4 regions of the Streptomyces sp. NPDC058274 genome follow, and region 1 is predicted to be linked to each of the others. Evidence: riboswitches for the same ligand, from Rfam matches in the RefSeq annotation. Region 1 holds a riboswitch; each other region holds the start of a gene.

Evidence for each region. A riboswitch is a leader RNA that binds a small molecule or an ion and turns the genes downstream of it on or off. The one in region 1 is predicted to bind cyclic di-AMP.
Region 2: another riboswitch for cyclic di-AMP. It lies ahead of ACFVYF_RS32320 (M23 family metallopeptidase); the one in region 1 lies ahead of ACFVYF_RS12665 (C40 family peptidase).
Region 3: another riboswitch for cyclic di-AMP. It lies ahead of ACFVYF_RS11615 (transglycosylase family protein); the one in region 1 lies ahead of ACFVYF_RS12665 (C40 family peptidase).
Region 4: another riboswitch for cyclic di-AMP. It lies ahead of ACFVYF_RS27870 (NlpC/P60 family protein); the one in region 1 lies ahead of ACFVYF_RS12665 (C40 family peptidase).

What each region holds. Positions count from the first base shown of each region.
Region 1 covers NZ_JBHVXW010000005.1:118,311-125,902, reverse strand. The annotation lists gene ACFVYF_RS12675 (ATP-dependent Clp protease proteolytic subunit) at 177-812, shown strand; gene ACFVYF_RS12670 (hypothetical protein) at 820-1,128, shown strand; cyclic di-AMP (ydaO/yuaA leader) riboswitch at 1,467-1,667, shown strand; gene ACFVYF_RS12665 (C40 family peptidase) at 1,671-2,144, shown strand; gene ACFVYF_RS12660 (ATP-binding protein) at 2,442-2,897, opposite strand; gene ACFVYF_RS12655 (helix-turn-helix domain-containing protein) at 3,148-4,005, shown strand; gene ACFVYF_RS12650 (DUF397 domain-containing protein) at 4,015-4,239, shown strand; gene ACFVYF_RS12645 (8-amino-7-oxononanoate synthase) at 4,270-5,403, opposite strand; gene bioB (biotin synthase BioB) at 5,563-6,777, shown strand; gene ACFVYF_RS12635 (adenosylmethionine--8-amino-7-oxononanoate transaminase) at 6,770-7,592, shown strand, end outside.
Region 2 covers NZ_JBHVXW010000022.1:126,151-133,742, reverse strand. The annotation lists gene ACFVYF_RS32335 (GNAT family N-acetyltransferase) at 1-2,093, opposite strand, end outside; gene ACFVYF_RS32330 (HPr family phosphocarrier protein) at 2,316-2,597, shown strand; gene ACFVYF_RS32325 (GntR family transcriptional regulator) at 2,824-3,528, opposite strand; gene ACFVYF_RS32320 (M23 family metallopeptidase) at 3,753-4,517, opposite strand; cyclic di-AMP (ydaO/yuaA leader) riboswitch at 4,530-4,689, opposite strand; gene ACFVYF_RS32315 (M16 family metallopeptidase) at 4,925-6,313, opposite strand; gene ACFVYF_RS32310 (M16 family metallopeptidase) at 6,310-7,592, opposite strand, start outside.
Region 3 covers NZ_JBHVXW010000004.1:390,929-398,520, forward strand. The annotation lists gene ACFVYF_RS11595 (nucleoside triphosphate pyrophosphohydrolase) at 1-226, shown strand, start outside; gene ACFVYF_RS11600 (globin domain-containing protein) at 286-1,530, opposite strand; gene ACFVYF_RS11605 (cytochrome P450) at 1,816-3,132, shown strand; gene ACFVYF_RS11610 (transglycosylase family protein) at 3,787-4,794, shown strand; cyclic di-AMP (ydaO/yuaA leader) riboswitch at 5,011-5,176, shown strand; gene ACFVYF_RS11615 (transglycosylase family protein) at 5,181-5,858, shown strand; gene eno (phosphopyruvate hydratase) at 6,248-7,543, shown strand.
Region 4 covers NZ_JBHVXW010000017.1:40,236-47,827, reverse strand. The annotation lists gene ACFVYF_RS27880 (M23 family metallopeptidase) at 1-1,479, shown strand, start outside; gene pcrA (DNA helicase PcrA) at 1,737-4,259, opposite strand; cyclic di-AMP (ydaO/yuaA leader) riboswitch at 4,831-5,003, shown strand; gene ACFVYF_RS27870 (NlpC/P60 family protein) at 5,011-6,162, shown strand; gene ACFVYF_RS27865 (tellurite resistance/C4-dicarboxylate transporter family protein) at 6,673-7,592, shown strand, end outside.

The DNA.
Region 1 (7,592 bases):
CCGCTCCGGGAGCGGACGATCCCCTCTGCCCGCACGGAAAACGACCGCGGGCAAGGGTCCCGTCGAGCACCCCACCCGGCCGTGATTTCGCTGTCAGCGAGGACCCCACGGACGACGAGCGTACGTCCTGTACATTTTTTACAGACGTCGATCAGTCGATCAAGGAGGCGTGCGCCATGGACAGCCCGTCCGCCCGCTATGTCCTGCCCGAGTTCACCGAACGCACCGCGGTGGGACACCGGACGCTGGATCCGTACTCGAAGCTGCTCGACGAGCGGATCGTGTTCCTCGGGACACCGATCGACGACACGTCGGCGAACGACGTGATGGCCCAGTTCATGCACCTCGAATATCTGGCCCCGGACCGGGACATCTCGCTGTACATCAACTCCCCCGGCGGCTCGTTCAGTGCGATGACGGCGATCTACGACACGATGCAGTTCGTCACCTGCGACGTCGAGACGGTCTGCCTCGGCCAGGCGGCGTCGGCCGCGGCCGTGGTGCTGGCCGGGGGCACACCGGGCAAACGCTCCGCACTGCCGGGTGCGCGCGTCCTCCTCCACCAGCCCTCGATCCCCGAACCGATCCACGGTCAGGCGAGTGATCTGGCCATCCAGGCCGAGGAGTTGGTGCGCACCCGCACAATGCTGGAGGAGATGCTCGCGCGGCACACGGGGCAGAGCCCCGAGCGGGTCGCCGCGGACATCGAGCGGGACAGGATTCTGGACGCGCCGGCGGCGGTGGCGTACGGACTGGTGGACCGCATCATCGCGAGCCGCAAGGTCTCGCGCACCGCGCCCGGCGAGAGGTGAACTGCCGATGCTCCCACCCGAATTGCCCCCGCTGCCCGCACTGACGCGCGCCGAGGCCGAGTTGATCGACCGTTACCTCGACGTGGTCGACCTGCTCGGCCGGATCAACCCCGCCCGCCCCGGGGACACCTATCGCGGACTGCGGGCCGCCCAGGCGCTGGTGAGCAAGGCGACGGCGCTGCGCGACGCGCTCACGCTGATGCACCAGCGCGGCGAGAGCGAGGTGCACGCGCCGACGCTGGCGCGCGCACTGCGCGTTCTGGACGGCGAGCGCCGGGCGGCTCGCGTCACCGTGCCGCCCGACGCGCAGATCTGACGCGCCCACACCCTCGCCGGCCAAGTGCGAGCGCCCGGCGAGGTGTCCGGACCAGGACACAAACGCACCAAACGGTGTACCCCCCAATGGCGTAGACAGGCCCCCCTTCGAGGGCCCTCACGACTTGCGCAACGCGCGTACAGTCCGGGCGGAATGAGGCATTCCGCCGCAGGTGCGGGGCTGGTCGGCACCCCCAACCCCCGTTCGAAACAGGGGGTGTCCACCCGAACGGGTGAGTGGTGAGTAACCCCACAAATCCCCGGTTCCGTTCGGTTTTTCAGACATCCATGGGTGAAGATCCCTTCCGACGACAAGACCCCGCCAAAGCGGCGGGGCGATCCGGGCGGACGCCGAGTCCTGCCGCCGCCCGGATGACCGGTCGACAGGAGTGGATCGGCAGGAGTGGAGGACCCAAGCACGACGGGTCGCCGGAACAGTCGTTCCGAGCAGCCCTTGGGGTGAAGCCGCAGCAGCGGCCGGGCAACTTCGCCAGCCCGAATCCGACAGGTCATCCTTCACAGGCGGCTGACGAAGGGTTGCGCATGACTGCGCTCAATCGTGTCCCGTCGCTGTGGACCAGGGCCGGTACGGCCTCGGCTCTCACCATCGCCGCCGTGGGCGGCAGCCTCGTGGTTCCGGGCGTCGCATCCGACGCCGCAGCGGCCACACCTGCGACGAAGGCACTCCAGATCGCGGCCTCCAAGAAGGGCTCCCCGTACAAGTACGGAGCCACGGGACCGCGTCGCTTCGACTGCTCCGGGCTCACGCTCTACTCGTACAAGAAGGCGGGCAAGAAGCTGCCTCGTACGGCCGCGGCGCAGTACAACAAGAGCCACCACGTCTCGGCCTCGCACCGCAAGGCCGGAGACCTCGTGTTCTTCCACTCGGGCCGGAACGTCTACCACGTCGGCATCTACGCCGGGAAGGGACGGATCTGGCACTCCCCGAAGACCGGAGAGGTCGTGAAGCTCCAGAAGATCTGGACGAAGAGCGTCTGGTACGGCCGGGTCGGCTGATCCGCCTCCGGGGGGTGACGGCCCGTGCCGTCACCCCCCGGAGGGCCGACGACGCCTCGCGGCGACCCCGCCCTTGAGCTCGGGCCGGACAGCGCCCACAGAGCGCGCAGCAGCCCCTGAGCGCGCCGGCCGCGCCTTCACCGGTCATGCAAGGGACGTCACGTCACCCATACGGGCGTACGGACGTGTCGTTGCGGTCCTGGTGTCCGGCGATCCAGGTGCTTCCGGCCCCGTGGCGCCGCAGCGCACCCGTACGGGACGCACACGCTCGCGGACCCTCGTAGCACGGCCGCCGCGTCAAGGCTCCTGCTGGCCCGCCGTCACCGGCTCTGCGGGGAGCGACCACGGCAGTTGGATCGCGACCGTCTTGCCGCCCTCCCGGGTGGGCCGGACAGTCAGCTTGCCTCCGTACTCGGCGGTCAGCCAGCGGATGATGACCATGCCCCGCCCGTTGTCCTGCTGGACGGCCGCGGGCAGGCGTTTCGGGAAGCGCGGATGGCTGTCGGTGACGCCGATGCGCAGATGCTCGTCACGGTCGAGACAGAGGTCCACCGTGAAGGTGGGCGACTGCCCGAACGTGTGCTGGACGGCGTTGGTGGCGAGTTCGGACACGATCAGGCGCACGGTGTCGGCGATGTCCGTGTCGCCCGGCAGGCCCCACTCGGCCAGCACGGTGGCGACGTATTTTCGGGCCGCGGAGACCGAGGCGGGATCGCTCGGCAGAGTGACGGATGCTTCCTGGTGATCTGCCATGGCGACGTCGTCCCTTTCCCACGGGACCGGAGTCCGACACGGAGCGGATGGTTCGAGTACGGTCCCGGACTTGGTGCTTCGCGCCAGATTGCCATCACTGCGGGGGTCACGGGTGGCGATCCACGGAGATATGCATATATCTGTCGCTCGAAGCGGTGAACTCTCCGACGACCGACCGTATTTGGGCGGGCCCCCTGCTCATCCTCTACCGTCGCCGTGACAGCCGCGTGCCGGGCGGAAGGAGACGGCCATGCAACACGGTCCAGCGGTGCGGCGCCGCAAGCTCGGCGCCGAGCTGCGCGGCCTGCGCGCCGCGGCGGGCCTCACCAGTGGCGAGGCGGCCCGCCTGGTCGGCTGGCACCAGTCCAAGGTGAGCCGTATCGAGACCGGCATCAGCGGAGTGAAGCCGGCCGACGTCTGTCTGCTGCTCGACGCGTACCGCGTGGTGGACCCCGAACTGCGCGAGTTACTCGTCGGGTTGGCAGGCTCCGAGGGAAACGGCCGCCATCACTGGTGGCACGCCTACCGCGGTGTACTGCCGCCCACGTACCGCGACTTCATCAGTCTGGAGTCGCAGGCCAGCGGAATGCGCACGCTGGAGACCTCCGTGGTGCCGGGGCTGTTGCAGACGCGTGAGTACGCCCGTGCGGTGACCCGGGCCGCCGTCGACGGCCTGGAGGAGCGCAAGTTGGACGCGCTGGTCGAAGTACGGCTGGCCCGGCAGGACGTGCTGCGTTCGAATCCGCCGCTGGAGCTGACCGCCGTGCTCGACGAGGCGGTGCTGCGCCGGACGGTCGGCGGCCCGGAGGTGATGGAACGGCAGCTGGCGCGGCTGCTGGCGGCGGCGCACCTTCCTCACGTGCGGCTTCAGGTGCTGCCGTTCGCCGCCGGAGCCCATATCGGCATCAGCGGGCCTTTCGTTATCTTCTCATTTCCGAACACAACTGATCTGGACGTAGTTGTTCTTGACCACATGACGAGTAGCCTCTACCTCGAACGGAAAGAAGACCTCCAGGCCTACAGCGAGGCCTTCAACGCCCTTCAGTTCCACGCCCTTTCGCCCAAGGACTCGTTGGACTACATCGCCGCGATACGTGACGGCGCGTAAGGAGGCACCATGTCCGCAATGCCTCGGTACGTAGCTTCCAGTACTTCTCTGCACGGCGTGCGCTGGCTGCGCAGCAGCCGCAGCACCGGAATGAACAACTGTGTCGAGACCGCGCGACCAGGACCGGGCCCGTGGGCCGGGCTGGTCGCCGTCCGTGACTCGAAGAACGAGGCGGGACCCGCCCTGCTCTTCGCCCCTGCCGCCTGGGAGGGTTTCATCGCCGCGCTGAGCTGACCCCCGAGCTGTTCGACCCGTTCACGTCATTCACCTCGTACGGCTGATCACGCGTACGGCGTGGTCGATCTGCCCGTCGGTGAGATCCGCGCGGGCGGTCAGCCGCAGCCGGGAGATGCCGTCGGGCACGGAGGGCGGCCGGAAGCAGCCGACGGCGATTCCCGCCGTACGGCAGTCGGCCGCCCACCGCACGGCCCGCTCGGGGGACGGCGCCCGCACGGAGACGACCGCGGCGTCCGGTCGTACCGCCTCCAGGCCCTCGGCCGTCAGACGGGTGTGCAGGGCCGTCGCCACCTCCCTGGCCCGTGTCGCGCGCTCCGGCTCACGGCGCAGCAGGCGCAGCGCCGCGAGGGCAGCGCCCGCCGCTGCCGGGGCGAGACCGGTGTCGAAGATGAACGTCCGGGCCGCGTTGACCAGGTGGTCGATGACCGGCGCGGGACCCAGGACCGCACCGCCCTGGCTGCCGAGCGACTTGGAGAGCGTGACCGTCACAACGGTGTCGGGGTCGCCCGCGAGACCCGCCGCCTGCGCGGCACCCCGTCCGCCGTCGCCGAGCACCCCGAGTCCGTGCGCGTCGTCGACGACGAGTCCCGCGCCGTACTCCCGGCAGGCAGCGGCGAGCCCGGCGAGCGGCGCCGCGTCCCCGTCCACCGAGAAGACCGTGTCGGACACGGCGATCGCGGTCCCCTGGTGGGTGCCCAGCGCCTTGCGTACGGCGTCCGGATCGGCGTGCGCCACGACCTGCGTCGTCCCGCGGGCCAGCCGGCAGCCGTCGATCAGCGACGCGTGGTTGCCCGCGTCGGAGACGACCAGGGAGCCGTGCGGCGCGAGCGCGGTGACCGCGGCGAGGTTGGCGGCGTATCCGGAGGAGAAGACCAGCGCGGACTCGAAGCCGCAGAAACCGGCGAGCTCGCGTTCGAGTTCGCCGTGCAGCTCCGTGGTGCCGGTGACGAGCCGTGAGCCGGTGGCGCCGCCTCCCCAGCGGTGCGCGGCCTCCGCGGCTGCCCCGGTGATCTCGGGGTGCCGCGCGAGACCGAGGTAGTCGTTGCTCGCGAGATCCAGCAGCGGGGAGTCGGCGGGGCGCGGGCGCAGCGTGCGGACCAGGCCGGTCCGGCGCCGCTGGTGCGCCTGCTCGTCGATCCACGAGAACGGCGATCCGGCCATGCTGGCGCCTCCGGGCCCTGGTGTCGTTTTGTAGGCAGTGCACAGACCCTAGCCGTCCTGCCGGGCACCCAGGATGTGGCAATACCCACACGTCGAACCGTCTCTGTTGTGCAAACTCTCCTTGGCCCGGAGCCGCCGGATAGGCCAGGATCGTGCCTCATGGACCTGCTGAACACGCTGGTGGAGAAGGGGCTTCGGCGCGAACTGCCGAGCCGGGACGAAGCGCTGGCCGTGCTGGCCACGTCCGACGACGAGCTGCTCGACGTGGTGGCCGCGGCGGGCAGGCTGCGCCGGCACTGGTTCGGCCGACGGGTGAAACTCAACTATCTGGTGAACCTCAAGTCGGGCCTGTGCCCCGAGGACTGCTCGTACTGTTCGCAGCGCCTGGGGTCGAAGGCCGAGATCCTGAAGTACACCTGGCTGAAGCCCGACGAGGCCTCGCAGGCCGCGGCGGCGGGGCTGGCCGGGGGCGCCAAGCGGGTCTGTCTCGTGGCCAGCGGGCGCGGTCCGACGGACCGGGACGTCGACCGGGTCTCGGACACCATCAAGGCGATCAAGGACCAGAACGAGGCCGTCGAGGTGTGTGCCTGCCTCGGCCTGCTCTCCGACGGCCAGGCCGAGCGGCTGCGCGAGGCGGGCGCGGACGCGTACAACCACAACCTGAACACGTCCGAGGGGACGTACGGGGACATCACGACCACGCACACGTACGCCGACCGGGTGGACACGGTCCAGAAGGCGCACGCGGCCGGCCTGTCCGCCTGCTCCGGTCTGATCGCGGGCATGGGCGAGAGCGACGAGGACCTGGTCGACGTCGTCTACGCGCTGCGCGCCCTCGACCCCGACTCCGTCCCGGTGAACTTCCTGATCCCGTTCGAGGGCACTCCGCTCGCCAAGGAGTGGAATCTGACGCCTCAGCGGTGTCTGCGGATCCTGGCGATGGTCCGGTTCGTCTGCCCGGACGCCGAGGTCCGGATCGCGGGCGGCCGTGAGGTCCATCTGCGCAGCATGCAGCCGCTGGCGCTGCACCTGGCCAACTCGATCTTCCTCGGCGACTACCTCACGAGTGAGGGGCAGGCCGGCAAGGCGGACCTGGACATGATCGCGGACGCCGGGTTCGAGGTGGAGGGAGCGGGCGAGGTGACGCTTCCGGAGCACCGGGTCCCGGCGGGCGCCGGCCGCGGCTCGCACGCGAGCGCGGGATGCGGGTCCGGCGAAGGCGCCGGATGCGGGTCGCACGAGGGGGCGGGCTGCTCCCACGAGGACGGCGGGGTCTGCGGGTCCACCGCCGCGCCGCAGGTGAACGAGGCGCGTACGGATCTCGTCGCCGTACGCCGTCGCGGCGCCGGGACGGAACTCGCGCCCAATGCCTGACCTGTCCGTGCGCGAGCTGCTCGACCTCGACCGGCGCCATGTGTGGCACCCGTACGGTCCGATGCCGGGCCGGCAGGAGCCGCTCGTCGTGGAGTCGGCGAGCGGGGTGCGGCTGCGGATGGGCGACGGCTCGGGCGAGTTGATCGACGGCATGTCGTCGTGGTGGTCGGCGATCCACGGCTACAACCACCCGGTACTCAATGACGCGGTGCGCTCCCAGCTGGAGCGCATGAGCCACGTCATGTTCGGCGGGCTCACCCATGAACCCGCCGTACGGCTCGCGAAGCGCCTTGTCGACATCTCGCCCGAGGGCCTGGAGCATGTCTTCCTCGCCGACTCCGGGTCGGTGTCGGTCGAGGTCGCCGTCAAGATGTGTCTGCAGCACTGGCGTTCGCTGGGCCGTCCGGGCAAGCAGCGGCTGCTGACCTGGCGCGGCGGCTACCACGGGGACACCTGGCAGCCGATGTCCGTGTGCGATCCCGAGGGCGGGATGCACGGGCTGTGGCAGGGCGTGCTCCAGCGGCAGGTGTTCGCGGGGCCGCCGCCGGCCGAGTACGAGGAGTCGTACGCCGACGAGCTGCGCGAGCTGATCGAGCGGCACGCCGACGAACTGGCCGCGGTGATCGTGGAGCCCGTGGTGCAGGGGGCGGGCGGGATGCGGTTCCACTCCCCCGCGTATCTGCGCGTGCTGCGCGAGGCGTGTGACGCGCACGACGTGCTGCTCGTCTTCGACGAGATCGCGAGCGGGTTCGGGCGTACGGGCGCGCTGTTCGCGGCGGAGCACGCGGGCGTCACGCCGGACGTGATGTGTGTGG
Region 2 (7,592 bases), on a different contig from region 1:
TCGGCGGCGGGGTAGGCGGGGATGAGACGGGATCCGGCGGCTTCGGGGGCACGGAGGGCCTCGGCCGCCGGGGCACGGAGGGCCTCGGGCGGTGGAGGCGTGGTCCCCGGAGGTGCGGCTGCCGAGGGGGGTCGCTGCGGCGGCGTGGTCTCAGGAGGTGCCGCTGCCGCGGGGGGCCGCTGCGGTACGTCCTCGGCCGGCGCATCCGCTGTTTCCACCGGCGCCCTGGGTGCGGTGCTGGCCGCGGCGGACAGCGCCTCGGCGAGCCCGCCGAGCTCGACGTGGACCACCAGGACCGGTTTCGCCGGAGCCGCCGCGGCGGCCGAACGCAGGGCCTCGGCCAGGGCTTCGTCGGCCGCCGACTCCTCCCCCACCGCCGGGATGGCGGTCACGACCACGGCGTCGCACGTGTCGTCGGCGAGCGCCCGCGCCAGCGCGCGGTGGAAGTCCCCGGCCGAGGCCGCCGTCGTCAGATCCAGCGGGGGAAGCGGCCGCAGCCCCTGGGCCAGGCACGCGTCGTAGGTGAGCAGCCCCAACGATTCCGAGTTGCCCAGGATGGCCACCCGGGGGCCGCGCGGGAGGGGCTGGCGGGCGAGCAGGAGGCCCGCGTCGACGAGCTCGGTGATCGTGTCCACCCGGATCACGCCGGCCTGCCGCAGCAGTGCGGAGACGGTCGCGTGCGGCAGCCGCGTGGCCCGTACGGCATGTCCCTGGGGGGTGGCCGCGTGCCGGGCGCCCTGCACCACGACCAGTGGCTTCGCCGCCGCGGTCCGCCGGGCGAGGCGGGTGAACTTGCGCGGGTTGCCGATGGATTCGAGGTACATCAGGGCGACATCGGTGTCCGGGTCGTCGTACCAGTACTGGAGTACGTCGTTGCCGGACACGTCCGCGCGGTTGCCGGACGAGACGAAGGTGGACACACCGGTCACGCCCGTGACCCCGCCGCCGCGCCGCTGCAACCGGGACAGCAGCGCGATCCCGATCGCGCCCGACTGCGCGAACAGGCCGATCCGGCCGGGCGGCGGCATCTCCGGTGCGAGCGAGGCGTTGAGCCGCACGTCGGGTGCGGTGTTGATGATCCCGAACGCGTTCGGCCCGATGATGCGCATGCCGTACGTCCGCGCCTGGCGCACCAGCTCGCGCTGGCGCTCGCGCCCCTCGGGACCGCTTTCCGCGTACCCGGCGGAGACGACCACGAGGCCCTGCACCCCGTGCTCACCGCACTCCGCGACGACCTCGGGAACGAGCGGTGCGGGCACGGCGACGACGGCGAGGTCGACGGGTTCGGCGATGTCACGGACGGAGCGGTGCGCAGGGACCCCGGCGAGCTCCTTCTCCTCAAGGGCCCTGTTCACCGCGTACAGACGCCCGGTGAAACCGGCGGCGCGGAGATTGTCGAGGACGCTGCGGCCCACCCCGCCGGGCGTGCGGCCCGCGCCGATCACGGCCACCGAGCCCGGCGCGAGCAGCCGCTGCACGGACCGCGCCTCGGCGCGCTGCTCCCGGGCCCACTGCACCGCACGCGAGCGGTCCGTCGGCTCCAGGTCGAACTCCAGCCGGACGACGCCGTCCTCGAAGCTGCGCTTCTGGGTGTAGCCGGCGTCCGTGAACACCTTGATCATCTTGTTGTTGGCGGGCAGCACCTCGGCGGCGAACCGCCGGATGCCGCGCTCCCGGGCCACCGCCCCGATGTGTTCGAGGAGGGTGGAGGCGACGCCGCGTCCCTGGTGGGCGTCCTGCACGAGGAAGGCGACCTCGGCCTCGTCGGCCGGAGCCGAGGCGGGCCGGCCGTCCGCGCTGATGCGGTCGAACCGTACGGTGCCGATGAACTCGCCGCCGATCGTGGCCGCGAGGCCCACCCGGTCCACGAAGTCGTGGTGCGTGAAGCGGTGGACGTCCTTGGCGGACAGCCGGGGGTAGGGCGCGAAGAAGCGGTAGTACTTCGACTCGTCCGAGACCTGCTCGTAGAAGCTGACCAGGCGGTCTGCGTCGTCGACGGTGATGGGCCGGACGCGCGCCGTACCGCCGTCGCGCAGCACCACGTCGGCCTCCCAGTGGGCGGGGTACTCGTGCCGGGCCGACGAGGTCTGCATGCGCCCCAGACTACGGCTCGCGTACGACAACAGCGCGGGGCAGGCTTGGGGGTGCCGCACACCCCCCGGGGGCACCGGCGGGGTGTGCGGCACAGACATCCTGGGGGTATCCCGGGGAGTCGAAGGTCCGCCCGGTGCCGGGTCCAAGGCCCGCTCCGGGCACGCTTCACGGTATGGGACACTGGTCTAGACAACCCTGAAAAACCTGAAGGGCAGCATCGCATGGCTGAGCGCCGCGTCAACGTCGGCTGGGCCGAGGGCCTCCACGCCCGCCCCGCCTCCATCTTCGTCCGGGCGGCCACGGCCTCCGGCGTCCCCGTGACGATCGCCAAGGCGGACGGCAACCCCGTCAACGCCGCGTCGATGCTCGCGGTCCTCGGCCTGGGCGCCCAGGGCGGCGAGGAGATCGTCCTGGCCTCCGACGCGGAGGGTGCGGACGCCGCGCTCGACCGTCTGGCCAAGCTGGTCTCCGAGGGGCTCGACGAGCTTCCCGAGACCGTCTGAGCACGCCCGGCTTCGCACCGGGGCCGGGCCGGCCCCGGTGGAAACGGCCGCGCGCAGTCGGGGCTCCTCGCAAAATGGTGGCGCCCACCGACGCCCCATAAGAGATTGTCCCGAACGCCATCGAAGGGCCCGTCCGGTATTCCGGTCGAGCCCTTCGGCCTTTTCATTCTGCGGGCAGCAAAAATAATCCCCCGCGAATTACCCCTATTTGTATACGGCCTTTTTGTTAATGCCGCAGGCCCGTCATGTTTACGGGATGTTGCGAAGTCCTCACACGGTCCGGGCGGTCGCCGGCCTCCCCGCGCCCGGGGAAACGAAGCCGGTGCGCCGCGCTCGCCCGCTCGGTGTGCAGCGCGGTGATCGCCCGTGCCCGCTCGCTGTCGCCCCGCGCGACGGCGTCCACGATCCCGCCGTGCTCCGCCCAGGACTCCGCCGGGTTGGCGGGCGCCTCCACCGCGTACATCCAGGCGATCTTGTGCCGCAGCTGGGCGAGGGTGGACGTCAGCGCGGGGCTGCCGGACGCCTGCGCGAGCGTTTCGTGGAACCAGCCCCCCAGGGAGCGCAGATCATCGCTGTGGCCCCTCCTGGCCCGCTCCTGGCCCAGTCTGACCAGGCCCCGCAACACCTTGAGGTGCGCTTCCGTGCGGCGCTGCGCGGCCCGGGCGGCGCCCAGCGGCTCGAGGAGCATCCGCATCTCCAGCAGGTCCGCGGCCTCCTGCTCGGTCGGCTCCGCGACGCACGCGCCCGCGTGCCGCCGGGTGACGACGAAGCCCTCGGCCTCCAGGGTGCGCAGCGCCTCGCGCACGGGGACGCGGGAGACGCCGTAGCGCCGCGCGAGCAGTTCTTCGGTGAGTCGGCCGCCCCGCTCGTAGACACCCGCGACGATGTCGTCACGGATCGCCGTGCATACCGAGTGCGCCGGAATGCGCATGAGCGGACCTCCGCCTTAATCCTCGCGAAACGCCGTCGATTGGCGCATGTTCAGTGACTCTATTGCAGAGAGACGGAATTTCCGATGGCGGACCGGAATCCATGGATATTTTTTGGACAGAGGACCGTTCGAAACGGCGAAGGCCCCGGCTCTATGAGCCGGGGCCTTCGAAGTCCATACGCGGTTGACCGGGCGCACGCGTGCGTGCGCCCCGCGGGCCTGTGTCAGACGTTCACGCCGTGCGAGCGGAGGTAGGCGACGGGGTCCATGTCCGAGCCGTACTCGGCCGTCGTGCGGGCCTCGAAGTGGAGGTGGGGCCCGGTGGTGTTGCCGGTCGAGCCGGAGAGGGCTATCTGCTGGCCCGGGGTGACCGTCTGCCCCACGGAGACACCGATGGACGACAGGTGGCCGTACATGGTGTACGTACCGTCATGCATCTTGATGACGATCTGGTTGCCGTACGCGCCGCCCCAGCCGGCCGTCACGACGGTGCCGGAGCCCACGGCGTGGACGGCGGTGCCGGATGCGGCGTGGAAGTCCACACCGGTGTGGCTGCCGGAGGACCAGAGGCTGCCGCCGGTCTTGTAGCCCGTGGAGACGTACGAGCCGGTGATGGGCGAGACGAAGGTGTTGAGGCGCTTGCGCTCGGCGGCACGGGCGGCACGGGCCTTGGCCTCTCGCTCCTTCTCGGCCTTCTCCGCGGCGCGCTTGCGGGCGGCCTCCTCGGCCTTCTTCAGGGCGGCGGCCTGGTCGGCGGCCTGCTGCTGGGCGGCGGCCTGCGCGTCGATCTGGTCGGCGACCGAGTCGCCGATGGTGATGGCCTGGGTCAGCCCGGTCTGTTCTACGGAAGTGTCCGCGGCGAGTGCCGGAGCGGCCAGGGTTCCGATGACACCGGTGGTGGTGAGCACAGCGACGCCAGCGGCATTCTTGGTCGTGCGGGTGAGCCGGCTCGGACGACGGTGCTTCCCGGTGGCACGGGTGAACGCCATGAAGGGGCTGGTCCTTTCCTTCCTTCTCGCCTACCGGGTTAGCTGACGGGTTCGGAGCAGGAAGGTCTCCTACGGGACCCTTCCAGGAAGGGCGCCCGATTCACCCCAGGGACTTCGATGGGTCCCCGGCTCCCCTGGCTCGCGCCGTACGGGGACTCGGCGATGACTGTCCGGTGCCGCGGGCGCGGCGCACTGCCTGACGAACAGCCGGACTGACGCTAAACGGGACATCTTTCAATCGACAAACGGAACACGGCTTTTGTAGTGCACGCCACAGGGCAGACGCATGATCACCCCATCAATACGGACATATTGAGGGCGCGTCCGGGTACGTCGGATCCGAAGTGCGGACAAAGAGGGGCCCAGGCGACTCTTCAGTCACCTGGGCCCCACCGGGAGTTGTCGCTCTACTCCGCGGTCACGACGCTCACTTCACCGATCCCGAGGGCGCGGACGGGCTCCGCGATCTGTGCCGCGTCACCGACGAGAACGGTCACCAGCCGGTCCACCGGGAAGGCACTCACGGCGGCAGCGGTGGCCTCCACCGTGCCCGTGGCGGCGAGCTGCTGGTACAGCGTCGACTGGTAGTCGTCCGGCAGGTGCTGCTCGACCTGGTCCGCGAGCGTGCTCGCCACGGCCGCGGCCGTCTCGAACTTGAGGGGCGCGACACCCACCAGGTTCTGCACGGCGACATCGCGCTCGGCGTCCGTCAGGCCCTCCGCCGCGAGGGTGCGCAGCACCTTCCAGAGGTCGTCCAGCGCCGGGCCGGTGTTGGGCGTGTCCACGGAGCCGCTGATGGCGAGCATCGCGGCGCCCGTGCCGTCGGGAGCGGACCGCAGCACCTGGCCGAACGCCCGCACGCCGTAGGTGTATCCCTTCTCCTCGCGCAGGACGCGGTCCAGGCGCGAGGTGAGGGTGCCGCCGAGGCAGTACGTGCCGAGCACCTGGGCGGGCCACACGCGGTCGTGCCGGTCGGCTCCGACGCGGCCGATGAGCAGCTGCGTCTGGACGGCACCGGGCCGGTCGACGATGATCACGCGGCCCCGGTCGTCGGCGGTCACCGGCGGCACCGGGCGCGGTTCGGCGGTCGAGCCGGTCCAGGCGCCGAGTGTGTCGGCGAGCAGCGCGTCGAGATCGACCCCCGTGAGGTCGCCGACGACCACGGCGGTGGCCGTGGCAGGGCGAACGTGCTTCTCGTAGAAGGCGCGTACGGCCGCCGAGTCGATGGCCTGCACGGTCTCCTCGGTGCCCTGGCGCGGGCGCGACATGCGGGAGGTGACCGGGAACAGCTCCTTGGAGAGTTCCTTGGCGGCGCGGCGGGCCGGGTTGGCGGTCTCGTGCGGGATCTCGTCCAGCCGGTTGCGGACCAGGCGCTCGATCTCGCTGTCGTCGAACGCCGGTGCCCTCAGGGCGTCGGCGAGCAGCCCGAGGGCCTTCGGCAGGCGCGACACGGGGACTTCGAGGGAGAGGCGCACCCCGGGGTGGTCGGCGTGCGAGTCGAGGGTGGCGCCGCAGCGCTCCAGCTCGGCGGCGAACTCCTCGGCGGAGTGCTTGTCGGTGCCCTCGGAGAAGGCCCGGGCCATGATCGTGCCCACACCGTCGAGTCCGGCCGGCTCGGCCTCCAGGGGCGCGTCGACGAGTACCTCGACGGCGACGACCTGCTGACCGGGGCGGTGGCAGCGCAGCACCGTCAGGCCGTTGTCGAGCGCGCCGCGACCGGGGGCCGGGAACGCCCACGGCCTGGCCTCGCCGGCCTGGGGCTGCGGGTGGAACTCCATGCTCGCGAGCTCGGTCACTTCGCCGACTCCTCGTCCTCGTCGGTGGCTTCGGCGGCCGCTGCGGCTTCCGCCTCTTCGGCGGAAACCGGCTCGTACACGAGCACCGCGCGGTTGTCGGGGCGCAGCCGGGCCTTGGCGATCTCCTGCACCTCTTCGGGGGTGATGGCGAGCACGCGCTGTACGGCGGTCAGGGCGAGCTGGGGGTCACCGAACAGGACGGCGTACCGGCACAGTTCGTCGGCGCGGCCCGCGACCGTGCCCAGCCGGTCCAGCCACTCGCGCTCCAACTGGGCCTGGGCGCGCTCCATCTCCTCGGCCGTGGGGCCCTCCGCGGCGAACCGGGCGAGCTCCTCGTCGACCGCGGCCTCGATGACCGGGACCTCCACGTCACCGGACGTCTTCACGTCGAGCCACCCCAGAGAGGGCGCCCCGGCGAGCCGCAGCAGGCCGAACCCGGCCGCGACGGCCGTACGGTCGCGGCGTACGAGCCGGTTGTAGAGGCGGGACGACTCGCCGCCGCCGATCACCGTCAGCGCGAGGTCCGCCGCGTCGCACGCGCGCGTGCCGTCCTCCGGAAGGCGGTAGGCGGCCATCAGCGCACGCGCCGGGACCTCCTCCTCGAGGACCTCGCGCAGCTGCTCGCCGATGACCTCCGGCAGGGAGCCGTCGCGGGGCGCGGGCTTGCCGTCGTGCCCGGCGATGGAGCCGAAGTACTTCTCGATCCAGACGAGGGTCTGCTCCGGGTCGATGTCCCCGACGACCGACAGGACCGCGTTGTTGGGCGCGTAGTAGGTGCGGAAGAACGCGCGGGCGTCCTCCAGGGTGGCCGCGTCCAGATCCGCCATCGACCCGATCGGGGTGTGGTGGTAGGGGTGGCCCTCCGGGTAGGCGAGGGCGGTCAGCTTCTCGAAGGCCGTGCCGTAGGGGACGTTGTCGTAGCGCTGCCTGCGCTCGTTCTTGACGACGTCCCGCTGGTTCTCCATCGACTCCTCGTCGAGCGCGGTGAGGAGCGAGCCCATGCGGTCGGCCTCCAGCCAGAGCGCGAGCTCCAGCTGGTGCGTGGGCATGGTCTCGAAGTAGTTCGTGCGCTCGAAGCTGGTCGTCCCGTTCAGCGAGCCGCCGGCGCCCTGGACCAGCTCGAAGTGGCCGTTGCCCTTCACCTGGCCCGAACCCTGGAACATCAGGTGCTCGAAGAGGTGAGCGAGCCCCGTACGCCCCTTGACCTCGTGGCGCGAGCCGACGTCGTACCAGAGGCACACCGCCGCGACCGGGGTCAGGTGGTCCTCGGAGAGCACCA
Region 3 (7,592 bases), on a different contig from region 1:
GGCGCTGGCGGCGAAGCTCTCCTCGCGGGTGCGTACGGCGGGCCTCGACGTGGCGCTTCCGCAGGGCGAGGGGGTCGGCTACGAGTTGCTGGCGGCAGCCGCGGGCGCGGAGGCGGCCGGCGTGGATCCGGAGGCGGCCCTGCGCGCGGCGGCGCGGGCGTACCGGGATGCGATCCGGGCGGCGGAGGCGGCCCGGGCGGCCCGGACGGGCTCGTCCGGGACGTGACCCCGGCTGGTCCGGGCTGATCCGGACGGCGCGGCACAGGACCTGCTCCGGGGCAGGTCCTAGTGGCCCGGTTCGCGGCCCGCCGGGTTGTGCCAGCTCGGCTGGGGGCGGGCGAGGAGCCACTCGGCCGCGCCCCGGGGGCGGGGCTCGTCCTGCCCGGTGGGCGGCAGGAGATCGTGGAAGATCCGCTCGGGAAGCGTGCCGAGGGACGGGAGGGCGTCACCGATCTCCTCGACCAGCTTGGGCGGGCCCGCGAGATAGACGTCGTGCTGGGCCCAGTTGGCGCGGTTGCCCAGGGCGGTGAGGAGGCGGTCGGTGGCCTGCGCCTTGGGCCGGCCGGGCGCGGGGGTGATGAAGGTGACGACGAGACGGGGGAGCCGTGCCTGCAACTCCTCGATGGCGTCCCGGTCGTAGACGTACGCGAGGTCCCGGGCGACGACGAAGAGCCGGGAGTCGTACGGGGCCCGGTCCTGGGCCGGGTCGAGCCGCTCCGCCTGCTCCAGCTGTTCCAGGAGCGCCTTGACGGGTGCCCATCCGGTGCCGGCCGCTATGAAGGTGATGGGCCGTTCCGCGGGGGTGCGCAGGACGAGTCCGCCGCCGGGCGCGCCGAGCCTGAGAAGATCGCCCGGCCTGGTCTGCCGGACGAGGGCGGTGGAGAGGACGCCTTCGGCGACACGGCTGATGTGCAGGTCGACGGTGTGGTCGGGCCGGGGCGCGTTGCCCAGCGAGTACGGGCGCCAGATGCCAGGTAAGTGGGGCGAGTTGACGCTGGCGTACTGACCCGGGAAATAGCGGAGCGGACGGTCGGGCCGCAGGGTCAGCACGACCAGGTCGTCCCCGTGGCGCCGGCGGGCGACGACCTCGGCGTCCCACCAGGGCGGCTCCCCCTCGTTCTCGGCCTCCCACGCGCCCTGGAGCATCGCGTCCATGACGGTCGTGTAGGCCTCCGCCCAGGACTTCTCGACCTCGGTGTTCCAGGCCGAGCCCGCGACGGCGGCGAAGGCGGCGATCAGACTCGTCCCCACGGCCGCGTAGTGCTCCGGTTCGGCGAGATACTTCCGGTGGTCCCGTCCCAGATCTCCCAGGTAACCGGCCAGCGCCGGATCCCCGAGCCGCCTCACGACGTGCGTGAGCGCAGCGAACAGCCGGTCCCGCTGCCGTTCCATGTCCTCCGGGAAGTCCAGCGGGAAGAGCCCGCGGACGTCCGGGTTGTGCCGGAACAGATGCGCGTAGAAGTACTTGACCGCGAACTCGGCCCGTCTCTCGACGACCGCGAAGCTGGATCTGAGTATTTCGGGGTCCACGGGCGGAATGTAGGGAGTCATCGAGCCCTGGAGTCAAGTGCCAGGCGATTTCCGGACAGCCCGGGAGGAACCGCTCAACGGCCGGGATGCGATGGCCGGCGGACGCCACCGCGTCTGGCGGTCGCCTCGGTGGGCGGGCGGCCCGTGCGAGGAACCCGGACAACCCGCGCCGGGAGCTAGGACGGCCCGTGCGAGGACCCCGGACGGCCCGCGCCGGAAGCGCCCGTGCGAGGACCCCGGACGGCCCGCGCCGGAAGCCCGGACGACCCGGATACCGTCGGGGGCGTGACCGAGCACCCTGCCCAGCCCTCCGCCCAGCACCCTGCCCAGCCCTCCGCCCAGCCTTCCGCCCAAAATCCGGCTCCCGAGCTCTTCACCTGGGAGTTCGCCACCGACCCGTACCCGGCGTACGCCTGGTTGCGGGAGCACGCGCCCGTGCACCGGACGCGGCTGCCTAGCGGGGTGGAGGCCTGGCTGGTCACCCGCTACGCGGACGCCAAGCAGACCCTCGCCGACGGACGGCTCAGCAAGAATCCGGCTCACCACGACGAGCCGGCCCACGCCAAGGGCAAGACCGGCATTCCCGGCGAGCGCAAGGCCGAGCTGATGACCCATCTGCTCAATATCGACCCGCCGGACCACACCCGTCTGCGCCGGCTCGTGAGCAAGGCGTTCACGCCCCGGCGCGTGGCCGAGTTCGCGCCGAGGGTGCAGGCGCTCACCGACCAGCTCATCGACCAGTTCGCCGACAAGGGCTCCGCCGACCTCATTCACGAGTTCGCCTTTCCGCTGCCCATCTACGCCATCTGCGATCTGTTGGGCGTCCCGCAGGAGGACCAGGACGACTTCCGGGACTGGGCGGGGATGATGATCCGGCACGGGGGAGGACCGCGCGGCGGGGTCGCCCGGTCCGTGAAGAAGATGCGCGGATATCTCGCCGAGCTGATCCACCGCAAGCGAGAGGCGCTGCCCGACCGGACGGCGCCCGGCGAGGACCTCATCTCCGGTCTCATCCGCGCTTCGGACCAGGGTGAACACCTCACCGAGAACGAGGCCGCGGCCATGGCCTTCATCCTCCTGTTCGCCGGCTTCGAGACGACCGTCAACCTCATCGGGAACGGGACCTACGCCCTCCTCACCCACCCCGAACAGCGACAGCGGCTGCAGACCTCCCTCGCCGCCGGGGAGAGCGGCCTGCTGGAGACCGGCGTCGAGGAACTCCTCCGCTATGACGGGCCCGTCGAGCTCGCCACCTGGCGTTTCGCCACCGAGGCCGTGCGGATCGGCGGCCAGGACATCGCGGCCGGCGACCCCGTGCTCGTCGTGCTCGCGGCCGCCGACCGTGACCCCGAGCGCTTCGACCGGCCCGACACGCTCGACCTCTCCCGCCGGGACAACCAGCACCTCGGGTACGGGCACGGCATCCACTACTGCCTGGGCGCGCCCCTGGCCCGGCTGGAGGGCCAGAGCGCGCTCGCCACGCTCCTCACCCGGCTGCCCGACCTGCAACTCGCGGCGGACCCCGCCGATTTGCGCTGGCGCGGCGGTCTCATCATGCGCGGACTCCGCACGCTCCCGGTGCAGTTCACGCCCCGCGCCTAGGCGCGCGCCGCACCATCGAGCGCGCGCCGTGCTGAGGGGCGCGCGAGTCGCGCAGAGGGCGCGCGCTCGCCACTAGCCGCCCCGCGGCCCGCCCTGGGGCGCGCGCCCCCCACCAACGCACCCCTCACCAACACGCCCCCCACCAACACGCGCCCCTCACCAGCGCGCCCCCCACCAACACGCACCCCTCACCAACACGCCCCTCACCAACACGCACCCCTCACCAACACGCCCCCCACCCAGGCCCGCGCCCCACTCGCACGGCGCGCGAGCCTTTCCCCAGCGCCCCCACCACAAGCCGCCCGCCCCACCACAAGTCAACCCGCCCCCGCCACAAGCCGCCCGCCCCACCACAAGTCAACCCGCCCCCGCCACAAGCCGCCCGCCCTCAACGGCAACGCATGCCCCCCAACGGCAACGCACCTCCCCCCGACGGCAGCGCACCCCCCGATCCGCACCCCCGCCAACAGCCGGCTCACACGCAGGTGACAGACACACGGACCGATCGAAAGCTGACACACCGTCAAAGATGTGATCTTCACGTGATCTACGCTGCATCGACTTGTGACAAGCGTTCGAGTGCGGCTACGTTCACGCATCAGCGCGATGGATCTTTCGTCGCGCCCCTCACTGCTGTCACCGAAAGGCAACCGCATGCTCTCCGGGAACGGTCGTCACCGTCGCCCCCGTCAGGCTCCGGCCCTCCTCGTCGCGGCAGGAGTGACCGGGTCGGCCATCGCGATCCCCTTGCTCGGCGCCACCGGCGCGAGCGCGGCCGACGGCACCACGTGGGACCGGGTCGCGGAATGCGAGAGCGGCGGTACGTGGAGCGCGGACGACGGCAACGGGTACTACGGCGGGTTGCAGCTGACCCAGGAGAACTGGGAGAAGTACGGCGGTCTCGCGTACGCGCCGAGCGCCGACCAGGCCAGCCGCTCCCAGCAGATCGCCGTCGCCGAGAAGGTCCTCGACGGCGAGGGTCTGGCCGTCTGGCCCACCTGTGGGCCGCTCTCCGGGCTCAGCAAGGACTCCGGCTCGGTCGAGGTCGACACGGGGGTGGCGGGCGACTCCTCGTCGTCCGACGGGTCCGGGTCGACGGACTCGTCCGGCACGTCGGGTTCGCTCGACTCCTCGCCGGCCGATTCCTCCAGTTCCTCTCCGTCCGAGTCCCCCTCGCCCGATTCGTCCTCTTCTGGCGCTTCTTCGGATTCGGCTGAAAACTCGACGAAGTCCGACGCCTCCTCGGGTTCGAGCGGCAGCTCGGATGAGGCGAGCACGGACGCCGGTACGGCAAAGGGTGACGACTCAGACAAGTCCGGGCAGAGTGGCGACTCTTCGGAGGCGACCGACGCGACCGGGACCGGCGCGGCCGGCTCGGGGCGCCACCGCGGTGACAGCGCCGACGGCAGCGATGCGAACGGCTCGTCCGACGGGCGCGACGTGGGGGCGGCCGGGCGGCATGCCTCACGCGACTCCGGTGCGGCCCGTGACGCCGCCGACGGCTCCTACACCGTCCGCCCCGGCGACAGTCTCTGGACCATCGCCGACTCCCTTGACCTCCAGGGCGGATGGTCCGAGCTCTACGCCGACAACAAGAAGTCGGTCGGCGCCGACCCCGACCTCATCCTGCCCGGTCAGAGCCTTGAGCTCGGTAGTGACTAAGTAGCTGTCAGCTGGCGAATCGGGTACAAATCAGCGGCAGTTCACGTCATGATTCGACGTGTAATGTCCGGTTTGGCGAGATGAGACAAGGGTCTCAGAAGCCCTGATCGTCTTTGAAATTCCGTCGGTCGCGTGTCTACGGTCGTGACCGCTCGCCACAGCGGGCCCCGATGGTCGCAACGCCGAATCCTGCCAGCGGCCGTACGGGAACAGTCGTCGCTTCAAGCGCCGTAGGCAGGAGCGGGGGACCCAAGGTAAGTGCCGCACCGGACAGTTGACCGGGACGGCTTGGGGTTAAGCCGCGCACTGAAGAGTGCGCGGCCGGGCAACTCACTCGGCCCGAACCCGACAGCTCACCTCGCAGGCGTCGGTGAGGGGATCACTTCATGCTGCTTTCCAGCAAGGGCAAGCACCGTCGCCCGTCCAAGGCCACCCGTGTCGCCACGCTCGCCGGCGTCACCGGCGTCGCCATCGCCGCCCCCCTGATGGCGGCCGGCAACGCCTCCGCCGCCTCCACCTCCGAGTGGGACACCGTCGCCCAGTGCGAGTCCGGCGGCAACTGGTCCATCAACACCGGCAACGGCTACTACGGCGGTCTGCAGTTCTCGTCCTCCACCTGGGCCGCGTACGGCGGTACCTCGTACGCCTCCACCGCCGACCAGGCCTCCAAGTCCCAGCAGATCGCCGTCGGCGAGAAGGTCCTCGCCGCGCAGGGCAAGGGTGCCTGGCCGACCTGCGGCACCGGCCTGTCCGGCGCCTCCCCGTCGAACTCGGGCAGCTCGCAGAGCACGACCCCCTCGCAGCAGCAGAGCACCCAGTCGCAGGAGCAGCGCGCCTCCCGCTCGCAGGAGCGTCCCGCGGCCAAGAAGACCGTCGAGACCCCGACCGGCAAGAAGGTCAAGAAGGGCGACGGCGAGTACAAGGTCGTCAAGGGTGACACCCTCAGCTCGATCGCCGAGAAGAAGAACGTCAAGGGCGGCTGGCAGAAGGTGTTCAAGCTGAACAAGGACATCGTCGACGACGCCGACTTCATCTTCCCGGGCCAGCAGCTCCACCTGAGCTGACACCCCTGAGCCGAAACAGCCCCCCGGCCGGCCGGCGGACCGGTCGCGAGGCTGGGGAAGCTCGCAGCTGAACCACAGCGCCCTCACATCCGTGACCTCCATCGTGGAGGTCACGTGAGGGCCCCCCGTCCCCCACGGGCTGCCCCGCCCCGGTGCGTTCTCCCCCGTACGCACCGGGGCGGGGCTTTTTCGTGTCCGGGGGTCGCATTCTTGTAGGGGGCAGGTTTTTGTTCCGTTCGGAAACAATTTACTCTCGGTTCCGTCCATGGGTTGGTCGACCGGCTGGCCGATCGCCCCGAGCCGGTTAGGCTCATGTCGCGGAGCCGACCGCGGCTCCGTGCTTGGGGGGCCGAGCGGCCCCGCGTACCCGCGTCACATCCAAGAAGGAGATGCTCGTGCCGTCCATCGACGTCGTCGTAGCCCGGGAAATCCTCGACTCGCGAGGCAACCCCACCGTCGAGGTCGAGGTCGGCCTCGACGACGGCAGCACGGGTCGTGCCGCCGTCCCGTCCGGCGCCTCCACCGGAGCCTTCGAGGCCATCGAGCTGCGTGACGGTGACCCCAACCGCTACGGCGGCAAGGGTGTCGAGAAGGCCGTCCTCGCCGTCATCGAGCAGATCGGCCCGGAGCTCGTCGGTTACGACGCCACCGAGCAGCGGCTGATCGACCAGGCGATGTTCGACCTGGACGCCACCGACAACAAGGGCTCGCTCGGCGCCAACGCCATCCTCGGCGTCTCCCTCGCCGTCGCGCACGCCGCCTCCGAGGCCAGCGACCTGCCGCTCTTCCGCTACCTGGGCGGTCCGAACGCGCACCTGCTGCCCGTCCCGATGATGAACATCCTGAACGGCGGCTCGCACGCCGACTCGAACGTGGACATCCAGGAGTTCATGATCGCCCCGATCGGCGCGGAGTCCTTCTCCGAGGCGCTGCGCTGGGGCGCCGAGGTCTACCACACCCTCAAGAAGGTGCTGAAGACCAAGGGCCTGTCCACCGGCCTCGGCGACGAGGGCGGCTTCGCCCCGAACCTGGAGTCCAACCGCGCCGCCCTCGACCTCATCGTCGAGGCCATCAAGCAGGCCGGCTACATCCCCGGTGAGCAGATCGCGCTCGCGCTCGACGTCGCCGCGTCCGAGTTCTACAAGGACGGCAAGTACGAGTTCGAGGGCAAGTCCCGCTCGGCCGCCGAGATGACCGAGTACTACGAGGAGCTCGTCTCCGCGTACCCGCTCGTCTCCATCGAGGACCCGCTGTACGAGGACGACTGGGCGGGCTGGAAGGTCATCACCGACAAGCTGGGCGACAAGGTCCAGATCGTCGGCGACGACCTCTTCGTCACCAACCCGGAGCGCCTGGCCCGCGGCATCGAGGAGGGCTCCGCCAACGCCCTGCTCGTCAAGGTCAACCAGATCGGTTCGCTGACCGAGACGCTGGACGCCGTCGAGCTGGCCCAGCGCAACGGCTTCAAGTGCATGATGTCCCACCGCTCCGGCGAGACCGAGGACGTCACCATCGCCGACCTCGCGGTCGCCGTGAACTGCGGCCAGATCAAGACCGGCGCCCCGGCCCGCTCGGACCGCGTCGCCAAGTACAACCAGCTGCTGCGCATCGAGGAGATCCTCGACGACGCCGCGGTGTACGCCGGCCGTAGCGCCTTCCCGCGGTTTCGCTCCGCGAACCAGTAAGCACAGCAAGGGTTGAGCCTCAGCCGCGTAGGAAGCGTCGTACGTACGT
Region 4 (7,592 bases), on a different contig from region 1:
GGCGGTAATTCCGCTTACACGACGGCCAGTTTCGACACCGACCCGCTCTTCGGCGACATGCCGGGCGCCCACACCGGTTCGTACGACACCACGCACTGGTCCACCGGCGGTCATCAGACGCAGGACACGGGCAGCCACCAGGCGTTCGGCTACGACCCGTACGCCGCGCAGCAGCAAGCCGCGTACGACACCGGCAGCTACGAGACGACCGCCTGGGCCGCCGGTTACCAGCAACTCGCCGACATCCCCGCGCAGTCGCAGGGCCCCGACGGCACCGGGCAGTGGGACGCGAACGCGTGGCTCCAGGCAGACCGGACCGCCCCGTTCGACCAGGGCGATCACACGCAGCAGTGGAACGCGGGGACCCTCGACACGGGCACGTACGACGCCACGCAGTGGAACTCGGACGGCAGCCAGGGCACCCAGGACTCCTACGAGTCGTACGACCGGAGCCATCCGGCCGCGTCGCCCGACGACTACGACCAGGGACACCAGGCCGCGTCGCCCGAGGCGTACGACCAGAACTCTTCCGAGGCCTTCGACCAGCAGGCGACCGCCACCTTCGAGCAGGTGCCGTACGACCAACCCGGCTCCGCGGACGGTGAGTTCGACGCCGGGGACGACGAGCACTCCGAAGAGCCGGAACCGCTGCTGCTCGATGAGGCCGAAGAGGCCGCCGTCGACCGCGCCTCCGAAACCCCCTTCGTCCCGGGTGGCCGTTCCGCGGCCCGCGCGGCGAATCGTTCCCGGCGCCGCGCCCCGGCCCGGCGGTCCGCGCTGCTGACGGTGGCCGTGCCCTCGGCGTGCGTGATGGGGGTCGCGGGGATCGCCGCCGCCTCCGTGGTGAGCGTGAGCAGCGACGACGGCAAGCAGACGACGGCCGGTGCGGCGGAGACGAAGTCCGTGAAACCGTCCGCCGCCAACAACAAGCTGGACACGCAGCTCGCGAATCTCTCCGCGGACGCCGACGACTTCGCCGACCGGGCGAGCCGGACGCAGGAACGTATCGACCTCAAGGCCCAGCAGGACGCCCAGAAGAAGAAGGCGGCGGAGGAGGCGGCCCGCAAGGAGCGGCTGCGCCCCAAGTTCGTCCTGCCGGTCACGCAGAAGGGGCTCAGCGCCTACTACGGCCAGGCCGGCATCAACTGGATGTCCGTGCACACCGGCATCGACTTCCCCGTGCAGTACGGGACGACGGTGATGGCGGCGACGGACGGCACCGTGCGGACGCAGTGGAACAGCGCGTACGGGAACATGGCGATCGTGACGGCCAAGGACGGTACGGAGACGTGGTACTGCCACCTCTCCACGTACAAGGTGCCGTCGGGGACGGTCGTGAAGGCCGGCGACCCGATCGCCTTCTCCGGGAACTCCGGCAACTCGACCGGGCCGCACCTGCACTTCGAGGTCCGGCCCGCGGGCGGCTCGGCGATCGACCCGCTGCCGTGGCTCCGCAGCCACGGGCTGGACCCGACGTAAACCGACCCGCTGCCGTGGCTCCGCAGCCACGGGCGGGACTCGACGTAAACCGACCCGCTGCCATGGCCCGTAGCCACTCGCGGGGCCCGACGTAAACCGACCCGCTGCCATGGCCCGTAGCCACTCGCGGGGCCCGACCTAAGCCGCAGACTCCCAGCCCGCGCCCAGGTGACCTGGGTGCCCGCACGCCGGCGACCGGCCGGGGACCGGGCCGAGGAGCCCGGCCCGGTGCGGTGCGGTGCGGCCCGGTGCGGTGCCTACAGCTTCTCGACCGGCGCGTACCGCAGCAGCAGGCGCTTCGGCTTGGGCTCGCCGAAGTCGACCGTCGCCTCCGCGTTGGCGCCCGTGCCGTTGACGCCGACCACCGTGCCGAGGCCGAACTGGTCGTGGGTGACCCGGTCGCCGACGGCCAGTGAGACCACCGGCTTCTCGGCGATACCGCGGCGCGTCGCGAAGCCGGACGCACCCGAGGCCGCGGACCGCGAGCGCGACGAGGAGAGCGAGGCCGCCACGCCCGAAACGGGACCCGAGGACACGGGGCCCATGGACCCGGTGCGCTTCCAGTCCAGATGCGCGTCCGGGATCTCCTCCAGGAAGCGGGACGGCGGGTTGTACGAGGGCTGGCCCCAGGCACTGCGCATGGAGGACCGCGTCAGATAGAGGCGCTCCCGCGCGCGCGTGATGCCCACGTAGGCGAGGCGCCGCTCCTCTTCGAGCTCCTTGGTCTGGCCGAGCGCGCGCATGTGCGGGAAGACGCCGTCCTCCATGCCCGTCAGGAAGACGACCGGGAACTCGAGGCCCTTGGCGGTGTGCAGGGTCATCAGGGTGATGACTCCGTTGCCGTCCTCCTCGTCGGGGATCTGGTCGGAGTCGGCGACGAGCGCGACTCGCTCCAGGAACTGGGAGAGGCCGCCCGGCGTCTCGCCCTCACCGGTCTCCTGCTCGAACTCCAGGGCCACCGCGGCGAGTTCCTGGAGGTTCTCGATACGGGTCTCGTCCTGCGGGTCGGTGGATGCCTGCAACTCGGCGAGATAGCCGGTGCGTTCGAGTACCGCCTCCAGGACCGTGGCCGGGCCGGCGCCCGACTCCACGATCGTCCGCAGGTCCTCCATCAGAGTGTTGAACCGCTTCACGGCGTTCGTCGAGCGGGACGCCATCCCGTACGCCTCGTCGACGCGGCGCAGCGCCTGCGGGAAGCTGATCTTCTCGCGCTGCGAGAGCGCGTCGATCATGGCCTCGGCGCGGTCGCCGATGCCGCGCTTGGGCACGTTCAGGATGCGGCGCAGCGGGACCGTGTCCTCCGGGTTCGACAGCACGCGCAGATACGCGAGGACGTCCCGGACCTCCTTGCGCTCGTAGAAGCGGACGCCGCCGACGACCTTGTAGGGCAGGCCGACGCGGATGAAGATCTCTTCGAAGACACGGGACTGGGCGTTCGTACGGTAGAAGACCGCGACGTCGCCGGCCTTGGCGTCGCCCGCGTCGGTGAGACGGTCTATTTCCTCGGCGACGAACTGCGCCTCGTCGTGCTCCGTGTCGGCGACATAGCCGGTGATCCGCGCGCCCGCGCCCGCGTTGGTCCACAGGTTCTTGGGGCGGCGGCTCTCGTTGCGCTCGATGACCGCGTTCGCGGCGCTGAGGATCGTCTGCGTGGAGCGGTAGTTCTGCTCCAGGAGGATCGTCGTCGCGTCCGGGTAGTCCTCCTCGAACTGGAGGATGTTGCGGATGGTCGCGCCGCGGAAGGCGTAGATCGACTGGTCGGCGTCACCCACCACGCACAGCTCGGCGGGCCCGAGGTCTCCCTCGCCGGGCGGCACGTCCTCGGGGCGGTCGCCGCCGGAGGGGCCGACGAGCTCGCGGACCAGCGCGTACTGCGCGTGGTTGGTGTCCTGGTACTCGTCGACCAGGACGTGGCGGAAGCGGCGGCGGTAGTGCTCGGCGACGTCCGGGAAGGCGCGGAGCAGATTGACCGTCGTCATGATCAGGTCGTCGAAGTCCAGGGCGTTCGCCTCGCGCAGCCGGGACTGGTACATCGCGTACGCCTGGGCGAGCGTCTTCTCGAAGCCGTCCGTGGCCTGCGCCGCGAAGTCCTCCTCGTCGATCAGCTCGTTCTTCAGGTTCGAGATCTTGGCGCTGAAGGACTTCGGCGGGAAGCGCTTGGGGTCGAGGTCCAGATCGCGGCAGACCAGGGCCATGAGGCGCTTGGAATCGGCCGCGTCGTAGATCGAGAAGGAGGAGGTGAAGCCGAGCTTCTTGCTCTCCCGCCGCAGGATGCGGACGCAGGCGCTGTGGAAGGTCATCACCCACATCGCGTTCGCCCGCGGACCGACGAGGTGCTCGACGCGCTCCTTCATCTCGCCCGCGGCCTTGTTCGTGAACGTGATCGCGAGGATCTGGCCGGGGTGGACATGGCGCTCGCCCAGCAGATACGCGATCCGGTGCGTGAGCACGCGCGTCTTGCCGGAGCCGGCGCCGGCCACGATGAGCAGCGGGGAGCCGGCGTGCACCACGGCCGCGCGCTGGTTCTCGTTCAGCCCGTCCAGGAGCGTGGCCGGGTCGACCACGGGGCGTGGGGCGCCGTCGCGGTAATACCCTCCCCCGCTCCCGGCTTCGCCCGAGCGGGATCCCGATCGGCTCGGCGGCACGTCGAAACGGCCGCCGAACAGGTCGTCCGGAAGCGGCTCGGCCGTCCCGTCCTCGGGCGGCGGCGGGGGCTCTTCCTCGTGGGCCGCGGAGGGCTTGAGGTCCGCCAGGAAGCTGTCGTCAAAGAGGCTGCTCATCGCTCTCCGAGTCTAGGCCGACCCACTGACACCCCGCGGCCACCCCGGAAATCCGGCCGGTTTCCCGAAGCGGGGCGGGCCGGCGGCCGGCCTCTTCCGAAGCCTCCCCCGCCCCCCTCGCCATCCGTAACGTACTGACTCTGCACAGTGAGCGGCCTCGGACGGCCGCCCGTACGAGGCCGGACGGCGGTCGGTTACCCGGCGGCGGGCGGCGGTGCGTCACCCGTCGGCGGCGGGCGGCGGGCTGCGGGCTGCGGGCTGCGGGCTGCGGGCTGCGGGCTGCGGGCTGCGGGCTGCGGGCTGCGGGCTGCGGGCTGCGGGCTGCGGGCTGCGGGCTGCGAACGACGAACGACGAGCGGCGAACGACTAGCGGCGAACGACGGCGGGGGAATCCCTCACCCCGGACAACTCGCCCTAGACCCCTCCGGATTGACCGAGTGGGTCGGCGACCATGGCGAAGGTCACGAAAATGTATCGGGCATATCGCCCATCAACCTTCACAGAAGTCACACGAGTTGGCTAACGTGCCGGTCAGGCCGCCCGACCCTCACCGGCGAACATCGCCGGGCCGGCGCGGCCTCCGCTGAGTCCGGTGCGCCCCCGCGGCAGCCGGAGCCGGGGACCCAATCGATCCCGGGGTGAATCGGTCCAACCGCCTTGTCGGGCCAGGACCGTAGGGCAACCCTTCCGAACCGTCCGCCCGAACCCGACAGCTAACTCGGTAAGCGGATGATGGAAGGAGTCGCCTCTCTTGGCGTCGCATCGCAAATGGCGTCCTACGGGTACGGGCATAGCGGGCATACGGACCCCCGGCCTCGCCACGGCGGCCCTCACCTCCGTGGCTCTGCTCTCGCAGACGGCGAACGCCGCGCCGTCGGCCGACCCCAAGCCCAGCCTGGAAGAGGTCGAGAAGAAGGTCAACGACCTCTACCACCAGGCCGAGGCCGCCACCGAGAAGTACAACGGGGCCAAGGAGAAGACCTCCAAGCAGCGCAAGCGCGTCGACACCCTCCTCGACGACGTGGCCCAGCGCACGGAGAAGCTCAACTCCGCGCGGGACGAGCTGGGCACGTTCGCCGCGGCCCAGTACCGCACCGGGGCCGCCGCCCCCGACACCGCGAGTCTCCTGCTGGCCGACAACCCGCAGGACTACTTCGACCAGACCCAGCTGATGAGCCGGCTGACCAGCCGCCAGAAGCAGGCCGTCGACGATTACGCCACCGAGCAGGCCGCGACGACGAAGAAGCGCCAGGAGGCCTCCGAGAGCCTCCAGGCACTGTCCACGTCGCAGACGACGCTGAAGTCGACCAAGGCCCAGGTCCAGCAGAAGCTCTCCGACGCCCGAGAGCTGCTGTCGAAGCTGACCGCCGCGGAGAAGGCGCGGCTCGCGGCGATCGAGGAGAAGCAGCGGGCGGAGGCCAAGCGCAAGGCCGAGGAGCTGGCCCGCAAGCAGGCCGCCGAACAGAAGCAGCGCCGGCAGGAGGCACCCCAGCAGGGCAGCGGCTCGGCCGGCCCCGGCACCTCCACCGACGCCGCCTACGCGACGAAGACCGCCAAGGCCATCGCCTTCGCCCGCGCCCAGGTCGGCAAGCCGTACGTCTGGGGCGCGACCGGCCCGGGCTCGTACGACTGCTCCGGCCTCACCCTCGCCGCCTGGAAGGCCGCCGGCGTCACCCTCCCCCGTACCACCTGGGACCAGGTCAAGGCGGGCACCACGGTCCCCGTCTCCGACATCAAGCCCGGCGACCTCGTCTTCTTCTACGACGACCTCAGCCACGTCGGCCTCTACATCGGCAACGGCATGATGATCCACGCCCCGAAGCCCGGCGCGTACGTCCGCGAGGAGTCGATCTACTACGCGGGCGACACGATGCCGATCCACAGCGTGGTACGGCCGGCGTGACGCCGTAAGGCGTGGCGAGGTCGTGACGTTGTGACGCGTGACGTTGTGACGCGTGACGTTGTGAAGCGCGATGCTGTGACGCCTCCGGGGGCGCGTTTCTGACTGTGCGCGCCGGCTTGGGCGGCCTGCGCGCCGGGCGTGTGCCTCATGGCATACGCAACCGGGGGCGCACGAGACGAGAGGGCGGCGCGGGACCAGTCGTCCGGGCGCGCGGGGAATCGTGCACGCCGGCGTACGGGCGGGCGTGCGCAAAGCGTGCGGGCGCGCGCGGCGGCAGCGCCCGGCATGGGCATGCGGGGCGCGCGTGGGCAGGCAGGCGCGCGGGCGTGCGTGAGCCGTTCAGGCGCGCGGGCGTGCGCGAGGCGTGCAGGCGCGCGTGGGCACGCGGGCGCGGGTGGGCACGCGGGCGCGGGTGGGCAAGGCGGGCGTGCGGGCGGTTTTCGCGCTCCGCGCGCTCGCGCCCTGCGCGCCCCGCGTGCGAGAGACGCGCAGCTCCCTAGCATCGGCCGCATGCCAGGCGCCTCCCCCCTCCTCACCTGGTGGGCGCAGCGCCCGCCCGCCGCCGGTGCCGCCGTGATGGCGACCGGCATCCTCTCGATCGGGCTGCACCTGACCGGTTACGAGACCCTGTCCCGGATCGCGCTGGTCCTGGCCTGCGCGGCCTGGCTGGCGCTGGCCGGGGACTTCGTGGCACGGCTCGTACGGGAACGGGAGCGGTGGCTGGCGGAGGCGGGGACGCCGGCCGCGCTGACCGCGGTCGCGGCGACCACGGTGCTGGGGGCGCGTTTCTCGGCGCTCGGGTGGCAGGGCGTCGCCGAGGCGCTGCTCGCGCTGGCTGCCGTGCTCTGGCCGGGGCTGCTCGTCCTGGTCGTACGGCACTGGGGACCTCGTATGCCCGGAGCCGTGTTCCTCGGTTGTGTTGCCACGCAGGGGCTCGCCGTACTCGCGGCGGCGCTCGCGGTGGCGGTGGGGAGCGCGTGGCTCTCTCATGCGGCGCTCGTGCTGTTCTGGCTGGGGCTCGTGTTCTACGCGGCCGGGCTGTGGCACTTCGATCCCCGGCAGGTCGCCCACGGCGCCGGGGACCACTGGGTGGCGGGCGGGGCACTGGCGATCTCGGCGCTGGCCGGCTCGAAGCTCGTCACCGCGGGGCAGGCGGGCCTGTCTTTGTCGGGCCATGGTGGCCCGTTCCTGTGGAGCGAGGGCGACAACAGCGTCCTGCGGACCGTGACCGTCGCGCTGCTCGTGCTCGATCTGGCCTGGTACTGCGTCCTGGCGGTGGCGGAACTGCGGTGGCCGCGCCCCCGTTACGACGTACGGCGCTGGGCGAGCGTCTTCCCGATGGGGATGACGGCGGTGGCGACGCTGTCCGTGTCGGCCGCCGTGGAGGTGCCGTGGCTGCGCGGGCCCGGACAGGTGCTGCTGTGGATCGC